Regions from separate parts of the Vibrio breoganii genome, predicted to be linked through region 1. Evidence: riboswitches for the same ligand, from Rfam matches in the RefSeq annotation. Region 1 holds a riboswitch; the other holds the start of a gene.
What was found. A riboswitch is a leader RNA that binds a small molecule or an ion and turns the genes downstream of it on or off. The one in region 1 is predicted to bind lysine.
Positions count from the first base shown of each region.

Region 1 (9,452 bases):
TCTACTACACGGCCATCACTAGAGGCGGTAATATCATAGAACACCAACTCATCAGCGCCCTCTTCGGCATAACGCTGAGCCAAGGGAACAATATCACCAATGATTTCATGGTTTCTAAACTGAACACCCTTTACAACTTGTCCATCGCGGACATCTAAACAAGGAATTATTCGCTTTGCTAACATAATACCTGTAATCCTTTTAAAAGCTTAAACTCAATGACTAGGCTGTTTTCCAGCTCGCAAATGCTTGTTCTGCGGTAAACTTGCCATCAAGCAAGGCGCGTCCCACAATGACACCGCGCACACCGGTATCCTTTAGTGCTTCGATATCCGCCAGGCTTCCGATACCACCAGAGGATTGAAAGTGTACTTGTGGATACTGCTTACACAGGTCGACATACAGCTCTACATTGGAGCCCGTCAAAGTGCCGTCTTTTGAAATATCAGTACAAAGTACATGCTTTAAGCCAACGGTTAAAAAGTCTTCAATAAGCGCTTCAATCGTCACGCCTGAGTCTTCTTGCCATCCTGATACCGCAACCTTGCGATTGCCTTCTTTGTCTATGTTGACATCCAGCGCTAGGACAATATGTTCAGGGCCGTATTTTTCCATCCAGCCTTTGACCAGCTCTGGTTGCTTAACGGCGGTTGAACCTACAACCACTCGCTCTGCGCCGGCATCGAGCAAATCAATGACGTCTTGCTCTGTACGAACACCGCCACCGATTTGAATCTTAGCTGGGGTGCTTTTCAGAAGTCGACCGATAAGATCAAGCTGACGTGCACTGGTATCTTTTGCGCCCGTTAGGTCAACCAAGTGTAGCCAGTTAGCACCCGCTTGATGATAGAGGTTGAACTGCTCTGCCGGGTCTACCTTGTACTCTGTTACTTGTCCGTAGTCACCTTGGTATAACCTGACTACCTGACCTTCAATTAAATCTAATGCTGGAATAATCACTTCTAGTCCCTAAAGTCGAAAGATTTAAAGCCTTACAGCTCTAAAAAGTTTTTAATCAATTGTGAGCCAGCCTTTGAAGAGCGCTCTGGGTGAAACTGAACACCATAGTAGTTGCCACTCTGAATTGCTGCGCTAAAGCGACTGCCGTAGTCACAGCTGGCAATGGTGTAGTCCCCTACTGGCATCGCAAAGCTGTGCACAAAGTAAAAGTACTCTCCTGACTCAATCCCCTTAAACAAAGGGTGGCCTTCTGTCGCCGACACTGTGTTCCAGCCCATGTGAGGCAGAGGAAAGTCTTTACTGTCTAGCTTGCGCACTTCTCCTTCACAAAGGCCAAGGCAGGGTACAATCTCATCGGCTTTTTGGCCTTTTTCTTCAGACAGTTTCCCAAGAAGCTGCATACCTAAGCAGATGCCTAGCATCGGCTTTTCTACCTGCTTAACCAGCTCAATCAGATTGCGCTGTTTAAGGTTTTGCATTGCCTCACTAGCGGTGCCAACGCCAGGCAAAAACAGCTTGTCAGCCCCTAGCACTACATCTGGATCTTTTGATACTGACACATCAAAGCCTAAGCGTTCGATAGCAAAGCGTACTGAAGATACGTTTGCACAGCCGGTATCAATGATCACAACAGTTTGCGATTGATTTTCCACACTCATCTCTTACAACATCCCTTTGCTGCTTGGTAGCTCAGTACCTTCAACCTTGATCGCTTGGCGCAAAGTACGGCCAAATGCTTTAAACAAGCTCTCGATGATGTGGTGATCGTTATCACCCGTTGACGACAGGTGCAGCGTACACGCCATGCCATCAGCAAGAGAGCGGAAGAAGTGAACAACCATCTCCGTTGAGAAACCGCCAACCTCTTCGCGGCTAAATTTGGCATCAAACTTTAGGTAAGCACGACCAGAAAGGTCTAGGCTACACTGCGCCAAACACTCATCCATTGGCAGGCTAAAGCCGAAGCGACCGATACCACGCTTATCACCCAAAGCTTCTTTGATAGCTTGGCCTAGGGCCAGTGCCGTATCTTCTACGGTGTGGTGATCGTCGATGTGCAGGTCACCATCAACAGATAGCTTGAGCTGGAAGCCGCCGTGTGTGGCAATTTGATCCAGCATGTGGTCGAAAAATCCAAGGCCGGTCTCAATCTTGTTGCCGCCCGCTTCATCAAGGTTTACCGCAACACGAATGTCCGTCTCCTTGGTGGTACGTACGACCTCAGCAATGCGAGGGTTAGTGGTCAACATCTTGACGATAGCAGGCCAATTTAGCGTTTCAGGATTGTACTGGATACCCTGTATCGCCATATTTTCGGCGAGTTGAAGGTCTGTCATTCGATCGCCAATCACAGCCGATGTTTTAAAGTCTACCTTGCCTGATTGCAGGTACTCTTTCACCATACCTAGCTTTGGCTTGCGGCAAGAGCAGTTGTCTTCTTCAAAGTGCGGACAGATAAGCACATCATCAAAGCGTACGCCTTGAGATTCAAAAAGGTGCATCATCAAGTCGTGAGGCGCATCAAAGTCAGCCTGCGGGTAGCTATCTGTGCCTAAGCCGTCTTGGTTGGTCACCATAACAAGGCGGTATCCCGCATCTTGTAGGGTTAATAGGCTTGGGATCACCAAAGGTTCAAACTTGAGTTTGTCTAGGCGGTCTACTTGAAAATCTACCGGTGGCTCAACAATTAAGGTGCCGTCACGGTCGATAAATAAAATCTTTTGGGAGTTGCTCATTATTATTCCTTTTTCTAATTCGGCGTCCTACGCAGCAAATTGAGCCAATTGTTGCTTAATAAAATTCAGCGTCTTTTCACATTCTTCACGACTGCCAATGCTGATACGCACACAGTCTTTAATTGGGGAGTTACGCAAGATAATACCTGCATCCCAAGCGGCTTTAAATAACGCATCGCCATCGCTAAAGCGCACCAACAAGTAATTACCAAATCCGGCAAATACCGTCACATCAGGGAGGGCCTGTAACTCACCCTCTAAGAATGCTCGGTTATCATTTAGGATTGAAATCTGCGTCATTGCACGCTCAAGCCCTTCTTTGGACAAGGCAGATGAAGCAATATCCGCCACTGGCACTGGCACTGGGTAAGGCGCAATCACCTTAAGTAGCACCTGAATCAGCGCCTCATTTGCCAAGGTAAACCCACAACGCAGACCCGCAAGCGCAAAGGCTTTAGACATGGTGCGCAAGATGGCAAGGTTTGGATATTGGCTCAGAAGATCAACCGTAGACGCTTCTGGGCAGAAATCGATATAGGCTTCGTCCATCACCACAATCGCTTTATCTTTTGTCATCTCAAGTAGAGAGACAATATCTTCACGATTGATTAAGTTCCCCGTTGGGTTGTTCGGGGAGCAAACAAAGACCAGTTTCACCGCATCGAGGTTTTGCTCGATGGATTCCAAGTTCAACTGCCACTCTTGTGTGAGAGGCACTGTCTTACGCTCAACCCCAATCGTCTCGGCGCTAATGGCATACATGCCATAGGTAGGTGGACAGTATAGAATTGCGTCTTCGCCCGGCTCACAAAACGCACGGATAAGCAGTTCGATGCCTTCATCGGCACCGCGCGAGGTCAACACTTGTTGTGGTGTAACGCCAGCATAAGCGGCATAAGCTTCAATCAACTGTGGAGGCTGACATTCGCTATAGCGATTTAGGCGAGAAGCCTCAAGTGTGTAGGCATTATCAAACGGTGATTCATTGGCGTTTAGCCATACATCCCCCGAACCACCAATGCGGCGAGCCGAGAGATACGGAGTAAGAGCCTGAACTTGTTTACGAGCTAACTTTTCCATGTTCAATCTCTCCTACTCAGCCGATAACAGTTTTTCTACGCGTATAGTCACAGCGCGTTTGTGGGCATCAAGACCTTCCGCGTCGGCCATAGTCACAACCGTTGGTGCTAATAGTCTTAAGCCATCTGCGCTCAGCTCTTGTACTGTCATTCGTTTACTAAAGTCTGCTAACCCAAGGCTAGAGTACGTGCGCGTATAGCCATATGTTGGCAGTACGTGGTTGGTGCCCGATGCATAATCACCCACAGACTCTGGAGACCAGTCACCTAAGAAGATAGAGCCAGCATTATCAAGAAGTGGCACTAACTCACGTGGGTTCTTAGTCTGAACAATTAAGTGTTCAGGGCCGTAGTAGTTCGAGATAGCGATGGCTTGAGTCACTGATTCAGCAATGATGATTAAGCTAGAAGCTAGAGCTTGCTGAGCGATATCTTTGCGAGACAGTAACTGCAGCTGGCGCTGAACTGCGTCGGTCACTTGGTCAGCAATCAGCACTGAAGGCGTCACAAGAACAACTTGAGAGTCCGGGCCGTGCTCTGCTTGGCTCAATAGATCTGCGGCAATAAAGTCAGCGTCTGCAGTTTCATCGGCAATGACTAGCACCTCTGAAGGACCTGCTGGCATATCAATGCCTGCACCGCGAAAATCATTGCTCACTTGACGCTTAGCTTCTGTAACATACGCGTTGCCTGGTCCGAAGATCTTGTCAACCTTGGCTACCGTGTCCGTGCCATAGGCCATAGCCGCAATCGCTTGTCCACCACCTAGGTTATACACTTCGTCGATATTACACAGCTTAGCCACATACAGGATTTCATCGGCGATCGGCGGAGGTGAGCACAATACAACCTTGTTGCAGCCTGCAATTTGCGCTGGCACGCCAAGCATCAATACCGTTGATGGTAATGGTGCGCTACCACCGGGAATATACAAACCGACCGTATTAATAGGACGCGTTACTTGCTCGCATACCACACCCGGCTGAGTTTCTACCTTTATTGGCGTTGGTTTCTGCGCTTGGTGAAACTTTGCGATGTTTTGGTACGCTTGGTTAAGCGCAGCCTTCATCTCTTCAGACAGACGCTCAGAGGCGGCATCGATGTCGGCATTAGAGACGCGGATACTGTCTGGGCGAATACCATCAAACTTCTCTGTAAGCTCCAGCAGTGCCTTATCACCGTCTTTTTTAACGCTGTCGACTACCGCAGAGACTGCGGCGGTAATGTTTGCACCCTCAGCAATGGCTGGGCGCTGCAGAACAGCGCTTTGCTGCTCTTTACTTAATGATTCCCAAGTAACCGTTCTCATCACCTACTCCATCATTTTCTCAATAGGTAGCACTAGGATTGAGCTTGCACCCAACTCTTTCAGCTGCTCCATGGTTTCCCAAAACAGATTTTCTGAGCTTACTAGGTGGATAGCGGCTTTAGACTTATCGTTAGATAGTGGCAGTACTGTTGGGTCTTCAGCACCTGGAAGTAGCGCGGTGACTTCTTCTAAGCGGTCAAGAGGCGCGTGAAGCATGATGTATTTTGATTCTTTAGCTTGCTGCACGCCCTGCATGCGAGTAAGCAGTTTATCGATAAGGTCTAATTTCTCTTGGTCAAACTCGCCGTCACGTTGAATCAGTGTCGCTTTTGAACGGAAGATAACTTCGGCTTCTTTTAGGCCATTCGCTTCTAGCGTCGCGCCAGTTGACACTAAGTCAGCAATGCCGTCGGCAAGACCCGCACGAGGAGCCACTTCTACAGAACCGGTTAGCATACAGGTGCTAAATTCGATGCCTTGCGTGTCCATGTACGCCTTAAGCAAGTGTGGGTAGCTTGTTGCAATGCGTTTCCCGGCTAGGTCTTGAGGACCTGCGTATTCCATCTCTTTATCCACAGCGATAGATAAGCGGCAACCGCCAAAGTCTAGGCGACGCAGTGTCTTGAAGGTGCTTGGTTGTCCTTGCGCTTTGCGATCAAGTCGAACCTCTTCTAATTCATTCTCACCAATGAAACCTAAATCAACAACACCATCCATGATAAGACCCGGGATATCGTCATCGCGCACCAACAGAAGATCGATCGGTGTGTTTAACGAATGAGCGACTAGACGCTCTCCCATGATGTTGAATTTAACGCCACTCTTCTTGAGTAATTCCTGACATTCTTTGCTAAGTCGACCTTTCTTTTGAATAGCAATTCTTAGACGTTGTGTTTGCATTGCAGATTCCCTGTGCTGATATTCTAATTTGTAAATCGTGTAAAAATGAAAAAACCCTTGGGGCTAGGCTCCCAAGGGTTTAAATCTGAATTCTTGATTCAACCTCCGAGAGCATTGTCTCCCGGATACGCGCAACTCGCCCGAAAGACTAGTGTGGGTGATGGTGATGATGAAGGTTCATATCTTGTCGGCGCATGTTCTTAAAGGCTCATTCAATTGGCTTACAAACACACTAACTAAGCAGATCAAACTTTGCAACCGTTTAGTTATGAAAAATTCGATTTCAGGGTAAATTTACTTAGGGTTCGACCGAAACGTAAAATACCGTTTACAAAAAAAGGAAGCAGAGCTTCCTTTTTAATCATCATTTCACTCGGTACTTAGACGCACTATGCCTTTTGGCAAGCCATCTTAGAGCGAGACAGCGTTGAAAGTACAAAGCATACCACCACGAAAGCCACACTTGATGCTGCAAACGAAATCGCCACTGAGGTCGTCATACCTAGGGTGATAAAGCCCACGCAAGAAATAAGCGCTACAGAGAGCGCATACGGCAACTGAGTCGAAACGTGGTCGATGTGATTACAACGTGCACCCGTAGATGACAGGATGGTGGTGTCTGAGATAGGTGAACAGTGGTCACCAAATACTGAACCCGCCAGTACTGCACCCAACATAGGAAGCATTAGCGCAAGGTCGGTTGCTCCTGCCATGTCACCGGCGATTGGAAGCATAATACCGAATGTACCCCAAGAAGTACCGGTAGAGAATGCCATCACACCCGCTAGTAAGAATAGGATAACTGGCAACCAGCCTGCATTGATGTTCGCTTGTTGTGCCATTGACGATAGGTAAGAACCTGTCTTCATGTCACCAATTACGCTACCAATAGACCATGCAAAAACTAGGATGAGAATTGCGCCAAACATAGATTTCGCACCAATCCACAATGCGCGGCTAATTTGAACTGCAGGTAAACCCTGACGCAATACGGTTGCAAGTGCCACGACAATACCAACAAGACCACCATAGATAAGAGAAGTACCTACATCGGTGTTCTCAAACGCGCCTAGCACGTTAAAGGCAATACCATCTTCAGCCAGAGCCAGGCCGCCGGTATACATCATTGCCGCCACTGTCGCTACGATCAAAGTAACGATTGGAAGAATAAGGTCTGTAACTGAACCGCGAGAGCTTTGCTCAATATCCAGCTCTTCATCAATTAAGTGAGAGCCTTCTGCTTCTTCGTCTTTTTCAAAGCCGCGACCTTGAGATGCTTCAATCTCATGACGACGCATCGCACCGACATCAATCTTAAACCAGGCTACAGCGAATACCATAAGCAGTGCAAACACGGCATAGAAGTTCATTGGGATAAGACGAACGTAAGCGCCCAGTGCAGAATATTCGGTCATGTTGTGGCTAACAAGGATGCCACCAATGATCGTCATTATGTATGCACCCCAGCTTGAAGCCGGCATCAGCACACACATAGGCGCAGCCGTCGAATCAAGAATGTAGGCAAGTTTTGCTCTTGAAACGTAGAAACGGTCTGTCACAGGACGAGCAACCGCGCCAACAGCAAGGCTGTTGAAGTAATCATCAATAAAGATGAACACACCTAGGAAAGCAGCAAGTAGCTTAGAGCCACGCTTGCTTTTCACGCGAGACTGAGCCCACTCAGCAAATGCGCGAGTACCACCAGACAATGTCAGCAATGCTGTCATCATGCCTAGTAATAATAGAAACCCAACAATACTCATATTCCATGAGTTGATACTGCCGTCTTCAATGAATACGCCATAAACGGTGTCAAAAATGTAACCCGCTGCTCCAGTTACGGAGTAATCAGCTAAAAGGAAACCGCCAAGGACGATACCGGTACCCAAAGAAAGCAGTACGCGACGAGTAATAATAGCCAGCCCTAAAGCCAATAATGGGGGCAATAAAGAAACAGGCGATGTAGCAAAATCCATTAAATTCATGATCTTCTTAATACCAAATTTGGTAAGAGATCTACTGTAGATAGGCATTCGACATGATGTTGAATAAGCAACCCATCAGGCGACAGGTTACCCCACAGTAGCGCTCCATAGTTTAACAACACAATAGACTATGGCAGTGTTATTCCTTTCGGAAATAACCCCAACAAGCAACCTTGATTGGATTACTCATTTCGGCAGTTACTCCTTTCACTAACAATTACAACGACATCACTCTATTGTTAGCTACTGATAGTATCTGCGCCTCTACCTCATCCCCTAGTTACGCAACTTACAAAATGTAATATGCTACTAGATGATCTAGGAGCGACGCATTCTACTGAGTTAAATAGAAAATGCAACATAAAGTGGCAACACTTCATTCGGAAGCAGTATCCAAGCATGAGTAGTCCAGCTTCAAAATCTCACCCATATAGATTTAGCCTTGAAGATCAGGTAGTTAGCTAATCAGTATTGCCACCCAATAAATAGAGTTAAAGCTCTATAAAGAGATTAAAGTTAAGAAACTTTACTTTGAATAGTACCGATTAATTTATGTAAGTTTAAAAATTCCTTTTATTTTCGAATCTTTTGTTTCTTATTATTTTTGAAATTTTATTTATTTTATATTTAACTATTTGAAAAGCTCTTATATAATTGACTTATTCTGTGGCACAGCTGTGCACTTTACTTAGGCAACATTTGTTTGCTGTATAAATCTGATGGGATCAAAAAATGTCTGAAATCACTAAAACACTTTTAAATATCCGTAGTCTTCGCGCTTTCTCTCGTGAACTAACTTTTGAACAACTAGAAGAAGCTTTAGATAAATTAACGACTGTTGTAGAAGAACGTCGTGAAAACGAAGCTGAAGAACGTGCAGCACGTGAAGAAAAAGAAAAGAAACTAGCAGAATATGCTCAACAACTTCTTAAAGAAGGCATTGATATTGAAGATCTAGTAGCAGCAGTTGCTGGTGATTCTACAGCTAAAGCGGGTAAAGCAAAATCTAAACGCGCTCCACGTCCTGCTAAATACGAATACGTAAATGAAAGTGGTGCAACTAAAACTTGGACTGGTCAAGGCCGTACGCCTTCTGCAATCCAAAAACAACTTGATGAAGGTAAGTCTCTAGACTCTTTCCTAATCAAAGCATAATTTAAATACTAGATTTGCATTAGATTGAATTAAGCTCCCTACTAGGGAGCTTTTTTATGCCTTCAATTAACCAATATATGCAATCTTGAGCACAAAAAAATAACAATAGATAAAGGAATGATATTAAATCATTGAACAGAGCTATATCGACTGCAATACCGATAAGTTTGTAATCTCTTGTACTACCCAGTACCACTAGGTATTTTTAATCCCAACCCCTCTAAAGCACAAATAAACGTTAATTGTCAGCTCTATGTAAAAAGGCCCCTATCGGAGCCTTAATTTAATTACAGAATATTACCTTTCCCAGTACGCCTCTTCTAGGCTA
Region 1 covers NZ_AP024864.1:1,695,707-1,705,158, forward strand. Annotated here, with positions in the region: gene hisF (imidazole glycerol phosphate synthase subunit HisF) at 1-185, opposite strand, end outside; gene hisA (1-(5-phosphoribosyl)-5-[(5-phosphoribosylamino)methylideneamino]imidazole-4-carboxamide isomerase) at 223-960, opposite strand; gene hisH (imidazole glycerol phosphate synthase subunit HisH) at 993-1,619, opposite strand; gene hisB (bifunctional histidinol-phosphatase/imidazoleglycerol-phosphate dehydratase HisB) at 1,623-2,696, opposite strand; gene hisC (histidinol-phosphate transaminase) at 2,724-3,776, opposite strand; gene hisD (histidinol dehydrogenase) at 3,789-5,084, opposite strand; gene hisG (ATP phosphoribosyltransferase) at 5,088-5,984, opposite strand; His leader region at 6,030-6,157, opposite strand; gene OCU35_RS08000 (Na+/H+ antiporter NhaC family protein) at 6,374-7,969, opposite strand; lysine riboswitch at 8,060-8,244, opposite strand; gene OCU35_RS08005 (H-NS family histone-like protein) at 8,702-9,124, shown strand; gene OCU35_RS08010 (inosine/guanosine kinase) at 9,422-9,452, opposite strand, start outside.

Region 2 (9,452 bases), 500 kb from region 1:
TTTTCATGTAGTTAATCCGTCTTTATATGAAATCTGTTTTAAGGATAGCCCAAACTTTTCTAATAACCTCATATGAAAACAAAGGTTTAGGATTTGCCTTTTTTAGCCGTCAGCCGTCAGCCGTCAGCCGCAAGCTGCAAGATTTGTTTTCCCTAGATCTTAGAACTCAAAAGTCCTTCTTGTACTGTAAAGTACGAAGTGTTTGTTAAGTGTTATGGGTGTGTAATATTTCAGCCTTGTGCTTACTAAGATCCTGGATCAAGCCCAGGATGACTGTATCGGGGATAATTTAGGCATCGATTATACTTCAAATAATCTTTGAGATGACACCTCTGACTGCTGATGGCTGACAGCTTCTAGCTCATGCACACCCTTAGATCTCCAACAAAAAACTCGGAGATGGCGTACTAGGTTTTTCTGTATACACGAACATTTCCCTCATTTTCCGATAACTAACATTTAAGCTTACACGTGTACGCTAAAAGTGGCATACTCATTAGCCGAGAAGTTAACCAGTGTTGTGTTATGTCAATTGTAATCAGCAATCAGTACAGTAAGAATGAAGAGATCGCCAATTCCGTTACTCATGGTGTAGGGATGATCTTTGGCATTGTCGCGCTAGTCTTGCTACTGCAAAAAGCGCTGTCTCATGATGCGGATACAATGACTATCGCGAGCATGGCTATCTACGGCTCGAGTATGATAGTGCTGTTTCTCGCCTCTACGCTATACCATGCAGTGCCTTACCCACGCGCCAAGCGATGGCTAAAAACCTTTGATCATAGTGCCATTTATTTACTGATTGCAGGGAGTTACACACCTTTCTTATTAGTAGGTCTGCGAACGCCTTTGGCCATTGGGTTAATGGTTGTCATTTGGAGTATTGCGATTCTGGGCATTGTAATGAAGCTGGCCTTTGTTTATCGCTTTAAGCGCTTCTCTTTAATCAGCTATATCGTCATGGGCTGGTTATCGCTCATAGTGGTGTATCAACTGGCGATAACGCTTCATTCTGGTGGGGTGGCACTACTGGCGGCGGGTGGCCTGATCTACTCGCTCGGCATTATCTTTTATGTCAACAAACGCATCCCTTTCAACCATGCGATTTGGCACTGTTTTGTATTGGGTGGGGCGGTGTGCCACTTCTTAGCCATTTACTTCTACGTTCAGCCGGTTTAAAACTCATACCTTGTTGATCAATATAGTGTTTTATCCTAGTTTTTAAACAGGGGGAAACACTATGCCTAAAGCTATGAACACCATATCAGCGTTTGCAACGCTTTCCATTATTGCTTTGTTGGCAGGCTGTCAGTCCGATCCGGAGCAGCTAACGGCGATGGAAGCGCCCAGCGATCCCATACAAAAAATGGTATTTGAACAGATACTGGAACCAGAGGGATTGACGGACAGAAGCTATCCGTTTGATTACGGTTATGCCGACCTCAATGGTGACACCGAGGACGAGGTCTTTGTGCTAATGCAAGACCCATACTTCTGCGGTACAGGCGGTTGCTCTGCATACCTGTTCAATTCTTCGTTTGAAAAAATGAACACCTTCACCGTGGTCAAAAAGCCGGTATTGATTTCTCATACTGATACTAACGGCTGGAAAAACATAACGGTATGGAGCGATGGAGCTCTGCGCTTATTAAAGTACGATGGTGAGTCATATCCAAGCAATGCTTCCACTCAACCCATCTTTAACCGCGACGCAAGAAAGAGAAGGGCACATGACCTTGCAATACAAAGCGATCTCTATCTTGACGGTGGCTACGAGCTAACAGAACGTACCGACCTTCCCATTTTTACCCCTATAGATCAGTTCAGGTTTCAGTTTAAGCGTGAATCCGATCCCGATAGTGTGTTTGTAGTTAAGGTAAATACGCTAACAAGTGATATCTTTTTTAGTAAGGAATGAATCACACAGAAAAACTGATGGCGAATCCTGAACACAAAGAACACCTGGATGGGTTAGATAAGATCAGCGTAGTGTCCTACAGATCGGGCATTACGCTGTTTGCATTGTCGCTTCTTGCTTTGTTTAGCGCCGAGTTGTTGTGTGTGCTTGAAATGGAGACGGCTCCACTGCTGAGGGAGTGGAGCATCAAGTGCATTGCTGTTTCGGCCGCTCTTAGTGCCGCTAATATCCATGTCTATGACAAGAAAGTTCGCGCCCTCATTGCATGGTCGAGTTGGCTCGGGTTGGCTTTGTTTATTGTTCTGCCCACCAAAGAATGGCTGTACATTGGCTTCATGTTCATTACCTTTTCTGGAATCGCCTTAAAAGAGTCCTACTGCTTTAAGGTTAAAGGGTTAAACCTAGTGCCTCTGCTGTTAATCTCTTCGGTGTTAGTACTGTGGATGAAAGAGCCAACGATACTTGCACCATTAGTCGGTCTTAGCGGTTTTATCTTTGCCGTATTAGCAATAGCAAAATGGAAGATGCCATTGCACTTTGATATTGGCAACAAAGCTAATTACGATATTTGAGACCTCGGTATTGTGTAATTATTACCCTAGTTGATGCAGATCAACTAACTGTTCATAAACCCACCAATGTGAGTACGTACATAAGTATCCAGTAGTATATTTATTACATTAGCATTAGTTAATTTAGTGTTTGGTGTAGCAAGTAAGTCGGGCTTATTCATACTCAATCTAATCTCTCAAGCAGATAAAGAATAACGCAACACAACAGAGATTAATTGCCCATGAAGCTGGCCCACAAAAGGTATTGTGGCCTATGAACAAGTTATGGTTTTTGCTTCTTATCGTATTTTCTCTTCCTGCCTTCAGTGCCTTCTCTGAAGCACAGCAAGCCCCCCCTAAAGAAAACTTAGCCACGACCAGCACCGCTGATCATTCAACCTTTGAAAGCCTTCATCAAGAATTCGACTATGCCCCAGATGTCACTGAAGCCTGCTTGGAGTGTCACACCGAAGCGTCTAAGCAGATGCAGGAAACGTTCCACTGGAACTGGGCGAAGAAAGTGGATGGCATTATGGTGGGCAAAGCAAAGAACGCTTTCAATAACTACTGTGTCTCTGCACGTGGAAACCAAAGCTGCACTCAGTGCCACACAGGTTATGGCTGGCGTAATGACGACTTTGAATTAGATGCGCCAGAGAATGTGGACTGCTTAGTGTGTCATGACACCACAGGAACCTATAAGAAATCGGCCGCCTCATCTGGACACCCTTACTACGAAGATAAAATGCTAGGAGGAAAGCTACAAAAAGCGGTCGACCTAGCCTTTGTCGCACAAAATGTGGGTAAGCCAGATCGTGATAATTGCCTAGCGTGCCATGCATTAGGAGGCGGCGGTAACGGCGTAAAACACGGCGACACAGATCTTTCGTTAATTGACCCTAGCTTCGGGCTAGATGTTCATATGAGCAGTGAAAAGCTGGACTTCGCCTGCCAAGATTGCCACACCACCAACGACCATAAAATCTCTGGTCGCTACAATGACCGCAAAGCCTTTATTGACCATGAGTTAAACATGGGCCGTGAAGATCGCATGGGCAATAATGTTTCGTGTGAAAGCTGTCATAGCGCCACCCCTCACGATAACCGAGAAATTGATAACCATACCGCTAAAGTTGCCTGCACCTCATGCCATATTCCCGAAATGGCTCGTGGGCCTTATCTCACTAAATTGTCTTGGGATTGGTCAACCGCAGGAGACCTGAAAGACGGAAAACCCTATGTGATTGATGCCGAATTTGACGGTGTCGAACACCATGCTTATATGAGCAAAAAAGGGACCTTTACCTGGGGAAAAAATGTGGTTCCTGAATACCGTTGGTATAAAGGTGAACTAGAGCAAATGACCTTCCAAGATACCTTTGACCCGTCAATGGCTCCTATAGATATTAACCCGCCAACCGGTAATTACGATGACCCCGACGCGCGTATCTGGCCATTTAAGATCCATCAAGGCAAACAGCCTTTTGATACCCAGAACAATAAGATGTTGCCCATTAAACTCTACGGCCGTAAAGGTTCAGGCGCTTTTTGGACCGAATTTGATTGGGACAAAGCCTTGGTAGCCGGAGCTAAATTAAACGAGGTGGATTTCAGTGGTGATTATGGCTTTATCGAGACGCTGGGCTACTGGCCAATCAAACACATGGTTGCACCGGCAGAGCAATCCGTTCGCTGCTCAGAATGTCACAGCAGAGATAGCCGTTTAAATGGGTTAAATGACTTCTACCTAGTTGGCCGTGATAGAAGCACATTCGTTGAGTGGTTTGGGGCTATCGCTATTTGGGGCGGTTTGGCAGGAGTGGGCTTGCACCTAATGGTTCGATTAATAAGCATACGCCGACGCAAAGCGCAGGCTGACAAAGAGTTCGGAGAGTAATTATGAGTAATTCCTTAGTCATATTTAAACGGTTCGAGCGGTTTTGGCATTGGGCACAGGCGTTGCTGGTTCTCACACTCATCGTCTCTGGCTTAGAGTTGCACGGCTTAGTATCAGTTTTTGGTTGGGGCAACGCGTCTGAATATCATCATTGGACTGGGTTTATTTGGGGTGCACTCGTGATCCTGATATTTACCTGGATTTTTACCACAGGAGAGTGGCGTCAGTTTATGCCAGAGCACAAAGGCATCGAAGGCGTAGTGCGTTTTTATTTATTCGGAATATTTAAAGGAGATAAGCACCCACATCATATGTCGGCCAAAGATAAGTTTAATCCCTTGCAACGAGTGGCGTATTTGTTGGTGCTTTTTGTCCTTGTGCCTTTGCAGATCCTAACGGGCATTATCTTCTTTTTTTACCCTGAGCTAAGAGCGGCAGGGATTTTGAACAGCATTGAGCTAGTCGCGATAGTCCATACATTTTGTGCCTATAGCGTGATGGCGTTCCTTATTGTGCACCTTTACCTGATCACACTAGGTGAGAAATTAACAAGCCACCTAAAGGCCATGATCACAGGGAAAGAGTAAGCCAAAGACAATAGATAAAGTGATAAGAGGTAATGACAATGAAAAAGCTCATATTAGGTCTAATGATTGGCTTGCTCTCCTGTGGCGTGCAAGCGGACGCAGCAAAGGGGCAGGAGGCCTATCTTGAATACCTTCGGCCGTTGTTTGGCTATAACGGTCAAGATTTTGCAAGCCAGCACTTAAAGGTGGAATGGAAGCGTTACTTTAAAAAAGACGCAGCGCGGTTCATCAAGAAATACAGTAGCAAACATCCAGAGGCTAGTGAGTTCTTAAACAGCGCCAAGTTCCAAGAGATTGCACCAGATGTAGCAGACTTTGCCATGAAATATGCAGCAGACAGCGGTGAACTTGCTGCCTGTGATTAACGCAAAAGAGGGAATTGACTATGTTAACTACAAATCGAATGGTTGCCTCGCTGCTATTGGCTGTGCCTTTGCTGACTGTATCCATAGCAACTAGCGCGGCCGAAGTAACGGGCAAGATCCAATCCATTATTCACTCATCAAAGGTGATCCAATATTTAAACCCTAAAACCAAAGAAGTGAAGGTATTAAAATACACCGACGAGACTACATTGTTGGAGGCTGATTCATTTAAAGACCTTACGGTGAACACCAAGTTTAAAGCGGTGGTTGATGACGACAACGTTGCGACTCAAATTAAAAGAGTGCTGGTGAAGCTGCCACCTGAACAAGTAATTGATACCGATGCCTTAGCTGATCTAATGGATGAGGGTAAGCCAGTATTTATCGGCGATGCGCGTCCGTTATCCGTGTATAACGCGGGCCACTTGCCTACTGCGAAGGCGACGCCATCCAACCAACTAAAAGACCATTTAGATTGGCTACCTAGTGATAAAGAGATGTTGTTGGTGTTTTACTGTGGCGGTGTGACTTGTCCGCTAAGTCCTGCAGCGCTGAAGATTGCCGTTGCGGCGGGGCACACCAATGTTAAAGCGTATGTTGAAGGCTTCCCTGCGTGGAAAGCGGATGTGTATCCTGCTCACGTAAACCCAGAATGGATGGAGAAAAACCTAGATATTCATCATGTCATCTTAGATGTGCGCGAAAACCCAACCTCAAGCGTTAAAGGCGCTGTGCACATGCCTGCAAGCCAACTTGTCGAGCAGCATGCTAAGTGGAATGCCGACAAGTTCGAAGTGGCAAAACGCACCGTACTTGGCCTTCGTGATAAGAAAGCACCCGTGATTATTGTGGCGGATAACGATGACAGCGATGAGGCGATAGAAGCCTTCGAGATCTTAACGTTCTGGAAGTATAAAAATGCCGTGATCTTACAAGGTGGCATGCAAGAATGGACTCTAGCCAAGCGCCCACTTCAAACTGAAGGCTTGCCTACAGAGCTCGTCTACGAGAAAAAAATGCTACCAGGCGCCGTGGAAGAGTCGGTGTTCGTTACCGCAGCCAAAAAAGGCAATGCCACCATCATAGATGTGCGCAACCCTGATGAAGTGGCAAATGGTCACATTAAAGGTTCGATTAATATCCCATTATCAGAGCTTGATGAACAACTGGCCAAAGTACCAAAAGATGGCCTAGTGATACTGCACTGTGAAGCAGGCGCAAGAGCGGCATTGGGGTATACATTGCTGAGTAAAAAAGGCTACACCAATGTGAAGTACTTGAATGACTCGTTTAAAGGGGTGGTGGTGGACAACGGCATTAGTTTGTTGTGAGTTTTAAGTCATAAGCCACAAGCCACAAGCCACAGGTTTTTCCTCGTGCCATCTTATGAGGAACCTAAGATTCCGGATAACCCTATCGGGTTTCCGGAATGACGTTGTGAGGGTGTGTGTTTTAAACGCACAATCCCGAATCTCGTCATCCCAGAAAGCGATAGCTTATCTGGATTGCCAGCCCAGTGGGATCTTAGAGCGCACTCATTATCCTATGAACCTCCCACATATTTCCCTAACAACAACCCTCACTCATTGCTATAATCCAGCCAAACCAAACAGAGTAAGCAGCACATGAGCATTAACAGAGAAGAACTACAAAACAATCCACTACACGGTCTTAAACTGGAAGACATGGTTCAAGAGTTGGTTGACCATTACGGTTGGAACATTCTTGATACTGCGATGCGCTTTAACTGCTTTCATACTAACCCCTCTGTCGCCAGTAGCGTTAAGTATCTTCGCAAAAGTGAATGGGCAAGAGAGAAGCTAGAGGCGTTTTACCTGTCTCGCTTCAAGCGCATGCCGCGTCCAACGGAAGAAGAGAAAGAAATGCCGCCAAGAATGCGTACCTTCGCAAACGGTATTGAGCCTAGAGAGCCAATGGAATTGACTGTCGATTCTATCTTGGCATCACAAGCTAAAGCGGCATCAGCGTTCAAAGAGAAAAAAGCACAAGAGCGCAGAAACCGCTCTCGCAGATAAGCGATGTAGTGCTACAAGCACTCAATAGAGATGTCTGAGAGTAACCACAAAATAGCACTCATTAGGGTGCTATTTTTGTATCTGTAATTCACTCTGATAATTTGTCCTATCTCAATCTGCTAAAGCAATCGTTTGCCTATATTGATTAATCCATATGCGAACGCGGAATGATTGTGTGATCCATCGCACGTTTGCCAGTTTAAAATATTTGTTGCCCTATAAAATATGTTTTTATTCTGCGGTCTCGAAGAATATTGTTCTTCGATGATACGTAGAGGCGCATCGCCTAAGAGTAGTTAAGTGGAGGTTGACACCCCATTGAAGCTTAACGAAAGGAGTCGATGCCGAAGCAGTGTAGATGGTCACTCGCATTGCTGGGGTTGTTCTAAATAAGAATAACACTGTCATCTTCGACTCTGTCGGGATGGGGAGCTACAACAGTCATGCGCTTGCATCTTTTCTATTGCTTTAACGCCAGTCTATTGTCTATCAGTGCTCACTAATACAGCCTTCCTCTAATTCGATTATTTTTTCATTTTTGGAGTATTTTACGAATGGCTGATTATGGATTGCTATCCATCGTTCCCGCTATATTGGCATTGATTCTGGCGTTCACCACGCGCCATGTTGTTTTGGCCCTCGGCGTTGCCGTGATAAGTGGTATGTTGATCATCACTCAGGGTAACCCTGTAGACACCGCATTGATGTTTTTGACGGACGGTCCGTTTGCCCAACTTGCTCAAACCACTAATGCGCAAATCATTATTGTTATTACCATCATCTCTGGCTTTATCTACCTTGTAGAGCAAAGCGGCGGGATGACCGCGTTCTCCACTATGGCGACACGCTATATTTCATCGCCATTAAAGGCGCAGGTGGCGACGTGGGCAACGGGTATCGGTGTGTTCTTTACCGACTCTGGTAACTCACTTATCTTAGGTCCAATGTTCTCGCCAATCTTTAGCAAGCTAAAGCTAAGCCGTGAGAAGCTGGCCTTTATTATCGACTCCACCTCATCACCGGTGTGCGTACTAATCCCTATCATTAGCTGGGGCGTATACTCGCAGGGTTTGATTGAGAATGCCTACAGCAACATGGGTCAGCAAGTAGATGGCTTTACCACCTTCTTACAAGTGATTCCGTACCAGCTTTATGCCTTATTGGCGTTGTTCAGTGTGCCTGTGTATGCGATGCTGAAAAAAGACTGGGGCCCAATGGCGGAGGCGGAAGCCAAAGCACGTTTGTCTGCTGATGTCGAAGAAGTACAGCCGAAAAGCACAGAAGGTAAGTCAGCATCGATGACGTTGATTATTCTTCCGCTAGGGGTGTTGTTTGGCTCTTTGATTGCGTTATTTACTTACAACTACCATCTGCATGGCACCATTAATGGTCCAGTAATTCGTGCAAGCCTTGGTACGAGTTACTTGATTGCGTCCATTACAGCGATTGGCTACTACGCCTACACCAAGACAATGACCGCTTCTACAGCGTTCAATACCTTTGTTGCGGGCATGCAGCGCATCATGTTGATCCTGATGATATTGCTACTGGCTTGGACACTCGGCGATATCTGTAAAACACTAGGTACCGGTGATTACATCAGCCAAGTGATGAACGACCGTCTGCCTGTATTCTTGTTGCCTGCGATCATCTTTATTATCGGTAGCTTTATCTCGGTCGCGACAGGTTCATCGTGGGGCACATTTGCTATCTTGATCCCAATTGCTGTACCAGTGGCTTCCGCACTAGGCGCTGACCCAATCATCTGTATTGGCGCAGCTCTAAGTGGTGGTATGCTAGGTGACCATACGTCGCCTATCTCTGATACGACCATTCTGAGCTCGATGTCGACAGGTTGTGATCACGTCTCTCACGTACGAACTCAGTTCCCGTATGCAATTTTGACTGGTGTTACAGCGTCAGTTGGCTTTATGCTAGCAGAGATAACTCGTAGCCCATACACGATCCTAGCTATTGCAATTCTTCAGGTTGCACTCATTACCTTTATGGTACGTCGACAGGGTAGAATCCAGCGCGTCGTGCCTGCTGTATAAGAAGGAATTTTAATAAATGAAAACACTATTTTGGCTTCGCGATG
Region 2 covers NZ_AP024864.1:1,191,149-1,200,600, forward strand. Annotated here, with positions in the region: gene OCU35_RS05610 (hypothetical protein) at 1-7, opposite strand, end outside; gene trhA (PAQR family membrane homeostasis protein TrhA) at 538-1,179, shown strand; gene OCU35_RS05620 (hypothetical protein) at 1,241-1,918, shown strand; gene OCU35_RS05625 (DUF2301 domain-containing membrane protein) at 1,936-2,490, shown strand; gene OCU35_RS05630 (tetrathionate reductase family octaheme c-type cytochrome) at 2,744-4,366, shown strand; gene OCU35_RS05635 (cytochrome b/b6 domain-containing protein) at 4,369-4,953, shown strand; gene OCU35_RS05640 (hypothetical protein) at 4,992-5,318, shown strand; gene OCU35_RS05645 (rhodanese-like domain-containing protein) at 5,339-6,649, shown strand; gene OCU35_RS05650 (VF530 family protein) at 6,944-7,354, shown strand; lysine riboswitch at 7,619-7,797, shown strand; gene OCU35_RS05655 (Na+/H+ antiporter NhaC family protein) at 7,909-9,408, shown strand; gene OCU35_RS05660 (saccharopine dehydrogenase) at 9,425-9,452, shown strand, end outside.
Region 2: another riboswitch for lysine. It lies ahead of OCU35_RS05655 (Na+/H+ antiporter NhaC family protein); the one in region 1 lies ahead of OCU35_RS08000 (Na+/H+ antiporter NhaC family protein).